DNA from 3 places in the Flavobacterium agricola genome. Region 2 is predicted to be linked to each of the others. Evidence: riboswitches for the same ligand, from Rfam matches in the RefSeq annotation. Region 2 holds a riboswitch; each other region holds the start of a gene.
The links. A riboswitch is a leader RNA that binds a small molecule or an ion and turns the genes downstream of it on or off. The one in region 2 is predicted to bind cobalamin.

Region 1: linked by a shared signal. The riboswitch ahead of K5I29_RS05050 (TonB-dependent receptor) and the one ahead of K5I29_RS11445 (ribonucleotide-diphosphate reductase subunit beta) in region 2 are both predicted to bind cobalamin.
Region 3: linked by a shared signal. The riboswitch ahead of K5I29_RS07950 (TonB-dependent receptor) and the one ahead of K5I29_RS11445 (ribonucleotide-diphosphate reductase subunit beta) in region 2 are both predicted to bind cobalamin.

What each region holds. Positions count from the first base shown of each region.
Region 1 covers NZ_CP081495.1:1,003,742-1,008,705, forward strand. Annotated here, with positions in the region: gene K5I29_RS05020 (VOC family protein) at 1-120, shown strand, start outside; gene K5I29_RS05025 (glycerophosphodiester phosphodiesterase family protein) at 267-1,031, shown strand; gene K5I29_RS05030 (hypothetical protein) at 1,173-1,757, shown strand; gene K5I29_RS05035 (nucleoside 2-deoxyribosyltransferase) at 1,757-2,167, shown strand; gene K5I29_RS05040 (PH domain-containing protein) at 2,157-2,654, shown strand; partial or broken gene K5I29_RS05045 (OsmC family protein) at 2,649-3,110, opposite strand; cobalamin riboswitch at 3,375-3,564, shown strand; gene K5I29_RS05050 (TonB-dependent receptor) at 3,662-4,964, shown strand, end outside.
Region 2 covers NZ_CP081495.1:2,304,116-2,309,079, reverse strand. Annotated here, with positions in the region: gene recO (DNA repair protein RecO) at 30-743, opposite strand; adenosylcobalamin (AdoCbl) riboswitch at 854-992, shown strand; gene K5I29_RS11445 (ribonucleotide-diphosphate reductase subunit beta) at 1,063-2,037, shown strand; gene K5I29_RS11440 (ribonucleoside-diphosphate reductase subunit alpha) at 2,058-3,704, shown strand; gene K5I29_RS11435 (acyl-CoA thioesterase) at 3,719-4,108, shown strand; gene K5I29_RS11430 (THC0290_0291 family protein) at 4,467-4,964, shown strand, end outside.
Region 3 covers NZ_CP081495.1:1,580,255-1,585,218, forward strand. Annotated here, with positions in the region: gene K5I29_RS07930 (DUF805 domain-containing protein) at 1-10, shown strand, start outside; gene K5I29_RS07935 (DUF4252 domain-containing protein) at 39-560, opposite strand; gene K5I29_RS07940 (hypothetical protein) at 597-791, opposite strand; gene K5I29_RS07945 (YncE family protein) at 881-1,891, opposite strand; gene K5I29_RS07950 (TonB-dependent receptor) at 1,907-3,733, opposite strand; cobalamin riboswitch at 3,760-3,956, opposite strand; gene K5I29_RS07955 (ABC transporter substrate-binding protein) at 4,029-4,964, shown strand, end outside.

The DNA.
Region 1 (4,964 bases), 1.3 Mb from region 2:
AACGGCGGTTCTATTTCTAGCAAAGCCGGAATTGATAATCAATATGGTTTTTATATGGGTTATATAAGCGATCCGGATGGCCATTTGTGGGAATTAGTTTGTGCCAAACCTAACCTATAATAATAAAAATCCTTTTGCAGTACATGTAAAGGATTTTTTACTTTAAGTTTACATTACTTAAGCTTTAAATAATTATTGTATTTATTAATTCAGCTTTTTTGTGCAGCATTTACTTATATTTTTGTTTTACTAAATATTGTAAACGCATGAAAAAAATATTTTTAACCACCTCTGCCCTTTTTATTATGGGCTTAGCAACAGCACAAGCACAACAAACACAAATTATTGCACATCGCGGTTTTTGGAAAACCGAAAATAGTGCTCAAAATTCCATCACAGCATTACAAAAAGCAGCACAAGAACAATTTTTTGGTTCAGAGTTTGATATTCATATTACGAAAGATAACGTTTTAGTAATTAACCACGATGCTGACGTAAACGGAATTGAAATAGAAACAAATAACTACAATAAAATTGCGAAAGTAAAATTAAAAAACAACGAGCCCTTACCTACGTTAGAAAATTATTTAAAAGCCGGAAAAGCGCTGCCAAACATAAAACTAATTTTAGAAATTAAACCGCATAAAAATGTCGAACGCGAAAACCAAGCGGTGGCAGAAACCATACAATTAGTAGAAAAATTAAACTTAGCCAATCAGGTAGAATATATTTCGTTTAGCCAAAACATTTGCGATCAGGTTAAAAAACAAAATCCACAAGCAGTTGTTTCGTATTTAAATGGTGATTTATCTCCGCAACAAGTAAAAAGTAAAGGTTGGGACGGCATCGATTATCATTTTAAAATTTATCAAAAAAATCCAACTTGGATTACTGATGCACATAACTTAGGTTTAATTACCAATACCTGGACGGTAAACAATCCCGAAGTTATGGAAGAAATGATTGCGAATAAAATTCAATTTATTTCTACCGATGAACCTTTGGTACTTAAAGCCAAATTACAAAACTAAAAGCACAACAATAAATAGTAAAATACCTGATTATCATCAGGTATTTTTTTATTGCATCATTTAAAAAAAAAAAAAAAATGATTATATTTACTTACTTCTCAAAAAAATAATCCCCCACTTAATTTTTTAAATAATTTATTTATGAATTTAATTTCAGACTACAACAAGTTCAACATCGTTTTTATACACGGTTTGGGTGGAAGCATTACTACGGGTACAAAATTTAATTTTTTTAAAGGTATATATTCGCAAATAAAAGGTTTTGGATGGACGCAGGAAGATAATATTCCGGAAAAATTGGCCGCATTTATACCAGAAAATATAGATTTAGCCAAACCAACTTTAATTATTGGTTCATCAGCTGGCGGAAAAATAAGTTTACTTTTAAAACAAATGCTATTAGAACAAAGCAACCAACAAGTTTTGGTTTGTTTGCTTAATCCTTTGGCAGATGTTAGCATGCGTTTGGTAGAAGTTCCGTTAACCAATTCATACCTTTTAACCGGTGATTTACACAAAACTGCAAAAGATGCTTTGATTATTTGGTCGGCAGAAGATGAAGTAATTAATCAAACCGAATCAATCAAAATGTTTCATCCGCACAATTGGTTTGTACAAGTTCAAGACAATCATCAACTAAAGAATTCTTTATCAACGGTTGTAAAACGCATGGATGAATACGTGTACCAAAACCAAAACGTAACACAACCTGATTTTGTAAACTAATGAAAGCATACCTTGCGTTAAGCTTTTCTAATCGTACCAAATTAACAACCGAAATAGAAACAATTTCGGCTGTTTTGTTAGCACATAAAATTACCCCATGGTTTTTTGTGGATAAATATCAGTTTAGCAATACGCAAGAAAAAGAAATGATGCAACAAGCCTTACATGATATTGATGCGTGCGATTTTTTACTTGCCGAAACCAGTTATAAAGGCATTGGTATTGGTTTAGAAGCCGGGTATGCCAAAGCTAAAAATAAACCGATTGTTTATTTACGCAATAAAAACACTTCGCATTCAACCACCGTTGCAGGTATTAGTGATTATCAGATTATTTATACGGATGCAGCAGATTTAAAACACCAATTGGAATTGGTACTAAATAAATTAAAACCAAATTATGATTTATAAAGCTTCATCAGATACTATGGTTAAAACCATTACCATAGGTTGTTTTATTTTATTTGCAGCAATTGGAGGACCTATTTTATACAAAGCAATTGCAAACGCAAGCAGTTTTAAAGCTATTTTACCAGCTTTAGGTACTAGCTTACTTATGTTTGCCATATTATTTATTTGCTGGCTGTACGCACCTTATTGTTATGAAATTACTTCAACCGATTTTATCATTCGCAGGCGAATTGGTGCTATTAAAATAAAAAAAGATGCTATTCAATCCGTACAAATGCTAACAAAAAATGAAATAAGCGGTTCGATTAGAACCTTTGGCGTTGGTGGATTATTTGGTTATTACGGAATTTTTGAAGTTTCTAAAATAGGAAAAACAACGTTTTACATTACACAGTGTAAAAACTTAATTTTATTGGTTACCAATACCAACAAAAAAATGCTGATTTCACCAAACGATGTAAATTTAATAAACCAATTTACATTATAAAACTTCGCAGGTTGCTTGATGCACAACCTCAAAATTACATGAATTTGCTATAAAACATAATTGATTGGCTTTTTGATGCAAATCTAAAGCCAATTGCTTTTGTGATGCATTTGCGATTAGAACTTTTGGACGCAAAATAGCTTGCGTTATTTGTCCGCTTCCGTCAGGATGAACTTCTAAAATTGCTTCGGCCTGATCGGAGTAACTTACAACCTCAATATTATGTTGCTCACAGCAATATAAATACGACATAAAATGACAAGATGCTAAACTGCTTAACAACAAATCTTCTGGATTATGTAAAGTTGCATCACCTTTAAAAGCTTTTGCAGCCGAAACGTGTAAATCGGGTTTAAACGCGATTGAGATTCGGTGGTTTTTTAGCGCTTTTTTGTTTTGTTTTAAAGTTTTATCGTTGGGCTTGTGCCAATTTAATTCGCTTTTAAAATGATGCTGATTGGACTTGAATTTACATTTAAAATTACTTGCTTACCAAATGTACATTAGATTTACTAAAAACAAATTGTTTTATTTTGAATTAACTTATAAAATTGGCAGCGCGCGTTAGGGATTGTTGCCTTGTTTGAGCACATTTGCTATGCAATAGCAAATTGCGAGGGCTAAAGCCCGATCTAAACTTGAATAAGTTTAGGTAACGCCCTAAAAATTACAGTTTTAAAAATATTACTAATAAATTGTTATAATTCTTTATTTAATTGTTATTTTCGCAGCGCTTTTGGTGCGAACTTTATAGTTCGTTAAAAGGGAATTAGGTGCAAATCCTGAACAGACCCGCTGCTGTGAGCTTCGAAAAAAAATCTTTAACAAACTGCAATCCACTGTTTTTAAAATGGGAAGGACGTTTAAAGATGAAGCAAGTCAGAAAACCTGCCATGAGCTTATACATTTTAACGCTTTCGGGGACTAAAGCTTGAAGTACATTTTTGGGAAATTGGATTTCCTAAATACCTTCATATCTACTCGTTAGCAACAAACTTTAAAAGCTGATGAGATTTACTTTTAATTTTTGTTGTTATTTGGTATTTTTTGCAACTACTGGTGCTGTGGCGCAGGTGGTTCAGGATAGCATTTACCACTTGCAACAACTTGAAATTTTTACACAAAAAAACAAAGAAGTTATTGCTGGGCAATCGCTTAAGGGCGAAGCTTTGCAGCGGTTAAACAGCCAATCGGTTGCAGATGCGGTGCGTTATTTTTCGGGCGTTCAGCTAAAAGATTACGGCGGAGTTGGTGGCATAAAAACCATTGACGTTCGGGGCATGGGCAGCCAACATGTTGGTGTTTTTTATGATGGCATTCAGCTAGGTAATGCACAAAATGGCGTAGTAGATCTAGGTAAATATGCTTTAGATGATTTAGAAGCGATTAGTTTGTACAACGGGCAAAAAAGTTCTGTTTTTCAGGCAGCTAAACATTTTGCATCTGCTTCTTCCATTTACTTACAATCTAAAAAACCAGTTTTTAATGCTGATGCAAAAACCAATGTTACGTTTCGATATAAAACGGGTTCTATTCAGCTAGTTAATCCTTCATTCCGAATAGAGCAAAAATTATCGGATGCCGTTTTTGCCACTGCAAGCGCAGAATACATAAAATCTGACGGGGAATATAAATTTAGATACAGTAAAAAAAATTTAGATCAATCAGTAGCTTACGATACAACAGCAATAAGAAAAGATGGGCAGATTGATGCCAAACGCTTTGAGCTGGGCTTATTTGGCGAAAAAAACAATACTATTTGGCAGGTTAAAGGTTACAGCTATTTGTCGGACCGTGGCATTCCGGGTGCAATTGTTCGTGGCAGATTTGATGCACGCGGACAAACTTTGGTAGATAAAAATTACTTTTTACAAGCTACGATTGAACAAAAGGTTGGACGTTTTGAAACTAAATTAAACACCAAATATGCGAATGATTATACACGATTTACAGATACGGTTAGCCTTTTTAAATATCAAAACACCTACAAACAACAAGAATTTTACGCATCTTGGGCAACGGTTTATAAAGCAACTTCAACCCTATATATAAATGTAGCAGCTGATTATCAGTTTAATACCTTGGATGTGGATTTAACTAATTTTTCTTACCCCAAACGAAAAACAACTTGGGTTGCTTTTGCTGCTTCTTACCAACAAAAAAAATTACAATTTCAGGCAAGCGTTTTAGGAACTTTTGTAACAGAATCGGTTAAAAAAAACACCAATGCACCTGATAAAAACATTTGGGCGCCAACCTTACTTGCACAATATAAAATAAATAATGCATTTAGCATTCAGGCTTTTTATA
Region 2 (4,964 bases):
TTTGTTTTTTTTAACAAATTTAGGCTTTTTTATGAAAAAACATCTTTTAAAATTTCTAAAGATTTTGGTCTTCTAAATCCATCTAAATGATACGAATAATATTCAACCAAAGTTTTTAAAAGCACTTGCCTTTCTGAAGCTTTAAAAATATTACGGGCAGCTCCGTAACGCAAGTTTAATAGGTTTTTAAACAACAAGGTTTCGTACTCATTTAACGATTCAAAACCTTGTTGGCTTACAAACATGCCTTCCTTCACATCAAAAAATGGCAAATCATCTTCATTATTATCTGGAAATATTCCTAAATATTTAGAAAGTTCTACTAAAAAAATTAAATGAAAATTTGCAACCTCGTCATGCGCATCTAACCACATAAACGAGGTAATTAAAAAAGTAAAAAGCCCTTCGTTTCGTTCTTCTTCTTTCACAGCGGCGCTTAAAACTTCAGACAAAAAAAGCACAATGGTACTTTTGCTAATATCGGTTGGAATAGAAAAATAAGGCGTGTGAATTCTAATTTCTTTAAAATGCTCTAAAGTTCCTTTGTTTTTATGCGTAGCAACAATATCTAAAATATTTAAAGGCTGAAAATAAGCTATTTTTTGTTGACTTTTTTTAGAGGAAAAAGCACTAGGTACAAAATACGTTTTTACCCCGTCTGTTAACGTGTAACATTTTACAATTAAACTTTTTTCATTGTATTTTAGGGCCGATAAAACAAGTGCTTGGGTATGAACAATCATGCTATTTTAAGGTAATGTTAAGAACTCTGTGAATAACTTTTACAGTAAATTTACCTAATTATCATTTTTTTTGGCTTACTTTAAAAAACATAATTAAGCGGTTTCAACTTGCACAAATATACAAGTAATCAAGGGGAATCGAGTGCAAATCTCGAACTGTTGCGCAACTGTAATACTTTGTATTAAGTAAAGTCAGATTACCTTGCTAACCGCCTGACATGGCTTTCGCACAAAAAGTAAATGTCAAACGTCTTCAAATTGACTATTCAATCTGCATGCGCTTGTTATTTACTTCTACATAATCACTAAAAATTGTATCATGAGTATTTTTGACAAACGTATTAACTACAAACCATTCGAATATCCGGAGATATTAGAATTTACAAATGCAATCAACAATTCGTTTTGGGTACATTCTGAAATTGATTTCACTGCCGATATCCAAGATTTTCATTCGCATCTTTCACCTAACGAACGCGAAATTGTAAAACGCAGTTTATTAGCTATTGCACAAATTGAAGTAAATGTAAAAACGTTTTGGGGTGATTTATATAAGCATTTACCAAAACCGGAATTTAATGGTTTAGGCAGCACGTTTGCCGAGTGCGAATTTCGCCATTCTGAAGCTTATTCACGTTTGTTAGAAGTTTTAGGATACAATAATGAATTTGAAAAAGTAATCGATATTCCGGTTATTGCCAAACGAATTCAATATTTATCTAATGCGTTAAAAAACTCAAAATCAGATAATAAAAAAGATTACTTAAAATCGTTAATTCTTTTTACGATTTTAATTGAAAACGTATCACTATTCAGTCAATTTGCCATCATTTTATCGTTTACGCGTTTTAAAGGCGTAATGAAAAACGTGAGTAACATTATTGCTTGGACATCAATCGACGAGCAAATTCACGCAAACGGCGGCATTTACATCATCAATAAAATTAGAGAAGAATTTCCTGATTATTTTGATGCCGAAACCATTCAAGAAATTAACGACATCGTGGTTCATTCAATAAACATTGAAGCCGAAATTTTAGATTGGATTTTTGAAAACGGTGAATTAGATACCATTTCTAAAGAAAACCTACTAAACTTCATGAAATTCAGAATTGACGAAAGTTTAGTAAAAATCGGAATCAACAAAATTTTCCACATTTCCGAAAGCAATTACCAACCTATGGTTTGGTTTGAAGAAGAAATTTTTGCAAACAGCTTAGACGATTTCTTTGCCAAACGCCCGGTAGATTATACCAAACACGACAAAAGTATTACAGCAGACGATTTATTTTAATTTTAGAGAAAGATTAATTTATGGAAAGATTATGGTGGCTTAATGAAGAAAGCGAACAAATATTAAATCGTGGTTATTTATTAAAAGGAGAAACCACCCAAAAAGCGATTGAACGTATTGCTAATGCAGCTGCAAAACGCTTATATAAACCCGAATTGGCCGAAGCATTTATTGAAATGATCGAGAAAGGTTGGATGAGCTTATCATCTCCTATTTGGGCAAATATGGGTACCGAACGCGGTTTACCAATTTCATGCTTTAACGTTTATGTACCAGATAATATAGAAAGTATTACGCACAAGTTAGGCGAAGTTATTATGCAAACCAAAATTGGTGGCGGAACTTCGGGCTATTTTGGTGAATTGCGCGAACGCGGAAGCGCTGTAACCGATAACGGAAAAAGTAGCGGAGCCGTAAGCTTTATGAAATTGTTTGATACCGCAATGGATACCATTTCTCAAGGTGGTGTTCGCCGTGGTGCATTTGCTGCGTATTTAGATATTGATCATTCAGATATTAAAGAATTTTTAGATATTAAAAACATTGGTAGCCCAATCCAAAACCTATTTACCGGTATTTGTGTTCCTGATTATTGGATGCAAGATATGGTTGATGGCGATCGCGAAAAACGCGAAATTTGGGCTAAGGTTTTAGAAAGCCGCCAACAAAAAGGTTTACCGTATATTTTCTTTACTGATAATATTAACCGCAATAAACCACAAGTTTATAAGGATAAAGAAATGCAAATTTTCTCGAGCAACTTATGTTCTGAAATTGCATTACCATCTTCGGCAGAAGAATCTTTTATTTGTTGTTTATCATCTATGAACTTAGAATTGTATGATGAATGGAAAGATACCGAAGCGGTTAAATTAGCTATTTTCTTTTTAGATGCTGTTTTACAAGAATTTATTGCTAAAACAGAAGATAACTATTACTTAAAATCGGCAAATACATTTGCTAAAAATCACCGTGCACTTGGTTTAGGCGTTATGGGATGGCATTCGTATTTACAAAAAAATAAAATTGCTTTTGAAAGTTTGGATGCAAAAATGTTAACCAATAAAATTTTCGGAAACATTCAAGAAAAAGCCGTAAAAGCATCTCAAGATTTAGCTCGCATTTATGGTGAACCTGAAGTTTTAAAAGGTTACGGATTACGCAACACAACCTTAATGGCTATTGCTCCTACTACATCATCATCAGCTATTTTAGGACAAACATCACCCGGAATCGAACCGTACAGCAGCAACTATTACAAAGCAGGGTTAGCTAAAGGTAACTTTATGCGTAAAAACAAATATTTAAAAGCTTTGCTTGAAGAAAAAGGAGTTGATAACGAAGAAACTTGGCGTAGCATTATGTTAAATCACGGTAGCGTGCAGCATTTAAGCATTTTAACTCAAGATGAAAAAGATGTTTTTAAAACGTTTAAAGAAATCAGTCAGTACGAAATTGTTTTACAAGCATCTATCCGTCAAAAATATATTGACCAAGCACAAAGTTTAAATCTTAATATTCCAGCAAACGTTCCGGTTAAAGAAGTTAACCGCTTAATGATTGAAGCATGGAAATTAGGTGTTAAAACTTTATATTACCAACGTAGTCAAAGCGTATCTAAAGAATTTGTTACCAATTTAGTAACTTGCACCAGCTGCGAAGCTTAAAAATAATTGAACAAATGACTTTAGAAGAAAGAATAAAAAACTCGGAAACACGCATTTTTAAAGCCGTGTTTCCGGGAACTACAAATCATTACGAAACCTTATTTGGTGGTACTGCTATGCACATGATGGATGAAGTTGCCTTTATTACAGCAACACGTTTTTCACGTCAAACCATGGTAACCGTATCTTCAGATCGTATAGATTTTAACAAACCAATTCCTGCTGGAACAATTGTGGAATTAGTAGGAAAAGTTATAAATGTTGGAAACACCAGTTTAAAAGTTGATGTTGAAATTTACGTAGAACAGATGTATGAAAACGTGCGTTACTTAGCTGTAAAAGGTCAATTCTCATTTGTTGCGTTGGATGAAAATAAAAAGCCAACAAAAGTTTTTAAATCCTAAAAAAAGCTAAACACAACTTTTTTATACTTTAGAAACGCATTTTCATGGGCTAAAAAACACCTTTTGTCGAATTTTTAGTGCATTTTAGTAAGAAAAGAAAATATTACTATAATTTAACCGTTTGTAATTTATTTACAATGTAAACCAGTAGTCAAGAAATAGATTTAAAAAATTAGGCTAATCAATAAAATAGGTATTATAAATCAATTATTTATATCTTTGAGGCATAATACTTTTAGCATACAAATACAATAAATTCTTTTTTTAACTGTTTTATATTGAAATGATTTGTAACATTTAACAATTTGTTTTGAATCGTTTTATGCTTTTAACCTAACTGACTAAATGATAATTAGTAATGTCTAGAAAAAATCTATTTCTATTTTTATTTGTATTGGGAACAATTTTTCCAGCAAATGCGCAAGCTAACTTTTCGCACGAAATTGGTGTCATAGCAGGTCCTGTAAACTTTAGATCTGATTTTGGACAAAGAAACAATTCTAAAAACAACTTTACTAACACTGGGTTTGGAGTTGGTTTGGTTCATTACATGAACTTTTCTTACACAGCAGATTGTAATTGTTATAGACCCGAAACCTATTTTAACGATCATTTTAAGATACGCACTGAGCTGAATTTTAATAAAACTAATTTAAAACATGAAGGACAGTGGGTTCAAGGAGATAAAACTTTCGCTAAACAGTTAAGAGCGATGAAAGGAGAAACTACCGTATTTGGATTTGGTATGCAATTAGAGTATTATCCGTTTTCGATCCGCGAATTTTCATATAACGTAGGTTCACTTGCACCATATGTAAGTTTAGGAGCTCAATACAATTTCTTCAAGCCAAAAGTT
Region 3 (4,964 bases), 720 kb from region 2:
AATATCATAAAAAAAGCAGTACTTAAAGTACTGCTTTTTTATTTCGATAAATTATTAATTGCTTCGCTACCGGGCAAATCCATCTTATCTGTTAATGCAGATAAAGATTTTAGTGAAAAATTACCTGACAAGGTCATTACTGTAATGTTATTAGCGCTTTGCTGATCTTCAATCAACATAAGCAATTCAGCTATCAAATCGCTATTTTTAGTGTTTTTTACATAAACTTTTACCAGTTTTCCGTTGTTTAAGGCATTTGTAATTTCTTGCAACGGATTTTTACTTAAATAATCGTTTGTTGTAACAACTAATAATTTAGCCGTTGGCGCATCAACAGTAGTTAACACGCGTAAATAATCTAAATTTTTAATTAAAGTTAAATAATTCTGTGCGTTGGTATCATTCGGATCAACTTTAATTTTAGACATTAAGTCGAACATTTTTTTATTTACAACCACAGCTTTTACTTTGTCGTGTTTTTCAAACGGTTCAAAAACTGCTTGCGCTTGCGCGTACAAACTTGTAAATAGTAAAAATAGCAGTAAAGTTAGTTTTCTCATAATTGCTTTATTAATCAGTTTAAACGTAAGTTAAGCTTATACGTTTCGATTATGATTTAAATGCCAAGAAATGGTATCTAAAGTAGTTTTAGTTACTTCAAACATACGTTCTATTTTTTTATTTTCTAAACTTTTTTTGGCATGATTGTAATATATAGCAAAACTAATGCCTAAAAATAATACTGAGGCAATAGAAAACCATTTGAGCATGTTGGGTTGTTTTGTTTTCATAGTACGTGGTATTAAGCTAAATATACGCAGAAAAATAAAGTAATGGTAAGATTAAACAAAAAATCTCCCTTTACAGGGAGATTTTTTGTTTAATCTTGGTAAAATCCGTTAGTTCCTAATCCACCTTTAAACGTGGCTAAAACTGAACCTGACGTGTTGTATATTGTTATTGTACTTTCTTCTGTAAACGCATTAGCATCTGATGTAAATACTTTTCCGTCTATCACATTAAATCCGTATAAAGCAGACCAACCACCATCGGCAACTTTAAAAAGTTCTTTTGCTGAGGCATTCTGAGCCAATTGTGCTAAACTAATTTCGTAAACACCTAAATTAGAAGTAAAATATAAATTATCACGATCTTCAACTAAATAATTAGCTCCAGCCAGTGCAAACGTATTGGTTTTAGAAACTGCATTATTTGTAATTGTTTCAATCGTTGTGATTGCTCCAGAAGTTAAAACATAAACCTGACCGTTTTCTTCTGATAATCCTTTAACAGATGCATCAAAAGCAATTGTATTTTCAACCGCTTGTGTTGCTGCATTAATAATAGCCAATTTTCCAGCAGAATAAGGATTAGAACCAACGTAAATTTTATTATTACTTTCTACAAGCAATTCTCCTGCAAAATCAAGAGTAATTGTTTTAACCAAAGTAAAGCTATTGGTATTATAAACCGTTATGGTTTTATTTGAATTGGTTACATACAACAATCCGTTTTCAACCAAAGCATAACGCGGATTATTTAATTGCTCGGTAATTGTAGTTACTTTTTTAAAATCTTTTTTATTTACAACTTCAACTACGTTTGAATTGTTTACAACAATAAAAACCAAATCATCAGAAAAAGCTAAACTTTGAGCAACATCGCCTAATTCTAACTGATTGGCATCAAAATATATATTGTTTTTAATCGCAGTTATTCCTTTATCAATCCAGCTAACAGATGCATTTGTAGAAAGAAAGTTACCTTCATTTAACACTATTATTCCTTCTGAATAATTTACAGCACCGTCTGCATTTCCTGATTTGTTATCATCAGAAGAACACGAAAATAGTAAGCTCGCAACAAGAGCTAATCCAAAAATCTTTTTCATTATTTAGTTTATTAATTAAATTTTTATTGTTAGTTGTACATTATAATTAATTCCGGGTAACCAACGCTCAACCATGGTTTGGTACGCTTGGTTGGTAAAATTATTTGCTTTAATTGCAAGACTGTATTTTGGTGTAATTTGATAATCTACCGCAGCATTGGCAATAAAATAGCTATCAATATTATATTGGGTATTATTATTGGTACGCGTATAAACTTCGCCGTTAAACAATCCGCTAACATCAAAACTAAATTTATTTAGTTGGTAATTGATGCCAAAAGTTGCTTTATGTTTGGGTACATAAATTTGAAACTTATTGGTTTCATCATTTTTAGCATGCGTATATGCATATAAAGCAGACAATTTAAATTGATGTTGATGGATTTGAAACTGATAATCGCCAAAAACTTCGGCTCCCCAAATGGTAACTTTGTTTGTGTTTTGCGCTCCCCAATATCCGCCCGAAGTAGGCAACCATTGAATTAAATTGGATACCGAATTGTAATATATATTAGCTGCTATTGCACTGTTTTTTGTTTTATAGGATTGATTTACCTCAACCTGATAACTTTCTTCCGGCTTTAAATCTAAATTACCGCCCGGTTGCCAATACAAATCGTTAAATGTTGGAATTCGGTAATTTTTAGAAGTTCGTACTTTAAGTTCGTAGTTTTCAGTTGGCGTAAACAACAAACCAGCAGAATATAGAAATGGCGTTTCATAATCGGAAGAATAATCAATCTTGGCTCCTACCTCAGCATGCCATTTTTCGGCAAATTGATTGGCATATAAAACAGAAGCTTCTACATTGGTACGTTCGGCAGCATCAATTCCAGAATCATGTCCGTTGCCTTTACTATTAGTTATAGAAACAACAGATGCAAGCTTACTGTGGTTGTTAATTTTATAGCTTCCCTCCCATTTGGCAAAAAGAGAATTTACATTGCCTTCGCTGTATTGATTTAAAGGTAATTGGTCGTAAAATTGATAACGTTCAGAAAATACCGCTGCCTTTAATTCGCTAACAAATGCATTTGTTTTATACTGCCAACTTAACAAGTTCCTAAAGGCATAATTGCGATATTTGGTAGGTATTTGATTTGGGCTAACTAATGAAAAATGACGTTCGTCTAAAAAAGTTGAGCTGTAAAAGCTTACTATATTTTTGTTGTTAATTTTATAACCTAGCGTTGCCCCAACGGTATTAGAATAAAATTGACCGTTTTTATTTTTCCAATCCTTTTTATGTTGTTTGTAATTGTTTTTAGAATCTAATCGATTAAACGAAACGTCAAAACTCCATTTTTGGTTGTTTACTTGCCAACGTCCACCAGCATTGTACGTATCAAAACTTCCGTAACCTAAATTAAATTCTCCTTGATTTCTGTTTTTAAAATACAAATCGTTGTTTAGCTCAATTGTTCCGCCAATGGCACCACTGCCTTTTAAAACACCACCACCGCCCGGTAAAACCGAAATTTGATCGTAACTTTTTAAAGGCATCGAATTAAAATCTGATTGCCCCAACAAAAAGCTATTAACCGGAATTCCGTTCCATAAAACAGCGGTTTGTTGTGCGGTTGTACCACGAAAAGATGGAGATGAAACCATACCAGCACCATTTTCTTTAAAAAAAATAGGCGTTTTAAACTGAAGTAATTGGGTTAAATTTTCAGCATGATTTCGCACAACAGAATCATTCAACTCAATTTTAGATTGGGTTTTATTAAAATTTTTAGAAACTAAATCGGTAATTACAATTTCGTCTAATACATGTTCCTGAGCATATAATCCCGTTACAAAACATGTACTTAAAACAAGCATTAATTTATTTAAATACATAGCTTACCTTACATCCCGAAGGCATTTTTAAAAAGTTATATTAGGCAGGTCTCCTGGCTTGTGTCTTTTTACGAACCTTCCCGTTTGTTTTCTAAACAGTGGTATAAAGCAATGTAAAAAGCATTCTAAATAGAACAAAACATACAGTTGCGGGTACAGCACAGGCTTAAAATACCTGTTTCCCTATTATTACAATTTTGTAACCTAATGCGCAGCAAATATAAAAAAAGATATGTATAAAACAGATGTTATCTAAAACAAGTTCCTATTTTTGTAGACAAATAAAGTAAATAATATGAAAAAAATCGGTCTACTTTTCGGAGTTCTTTTTTTATTTTTTAGTTGCCAAAAACAAACCGAACAACAAAATTTAGTTACGCAGGTAACTAACGAAATTGAATATGCTAAAAATTTTGAATTATACAGTTATCCAAATTTTCAGCTTCTAAAAATCACTAAACCTTGGCAACAAGCCAATAATGCCATAACCTACGTATTAGCAAAAAACCAATCTTTAGTACCAGATAGCTTAAAAAAACAGCCATTTATACAAGTTCCGGTTCAAAAAACAATTGCAACTTCAACCACACATATTCCGTCTTATGATATGTTACAAGAAGTTGAAAGTTTAATTGGTTTTCCGAATTTAAGTTACATTTCGTCGCCTAAAGTTCGCGAAAATATTAAGGCCGGAAAAATAACCGATGTAGGCGAAAACGAAAGTTTAAACACCGAGTTAATTATTGATTTAGCTCCCGATTTAATTATTGGTTACGGCATGGAAAGCAGTAATAAAACGCTAGATCAGTTTCAGAAAATTGGCATTCCAACCATTTACAATGCCGATTGGACCGAACAAACTCCGCTTGGAAAAGCAGAATGGATTAAATTTTTTGGGGCATTATTTGATAAAAATGAATTAGCAAAATCACAATTCGATTCTATTGCATTACAATACAACGATTTAAAAAAATTAGCACAAACAGCTAACAATAAACCGCAAGTTTTTTCGGGCGGATTATACCAGAACATTTGGTATGCACCCAAAGGAACAAGCTGGGGAGCTATTTTTTTAGAAGATGCGAACGCAGATTATATTTGGAAAGAAACACAAGGCGATGGCAGTATTGCCATTTCTATAGAACAAGCTTTATTAGATGCCAAAAATACACCAATTTGGCTAAACCCAAGCGGTTTTGAAACCTTACAAGATGTAGCTAAAAATAGCCAA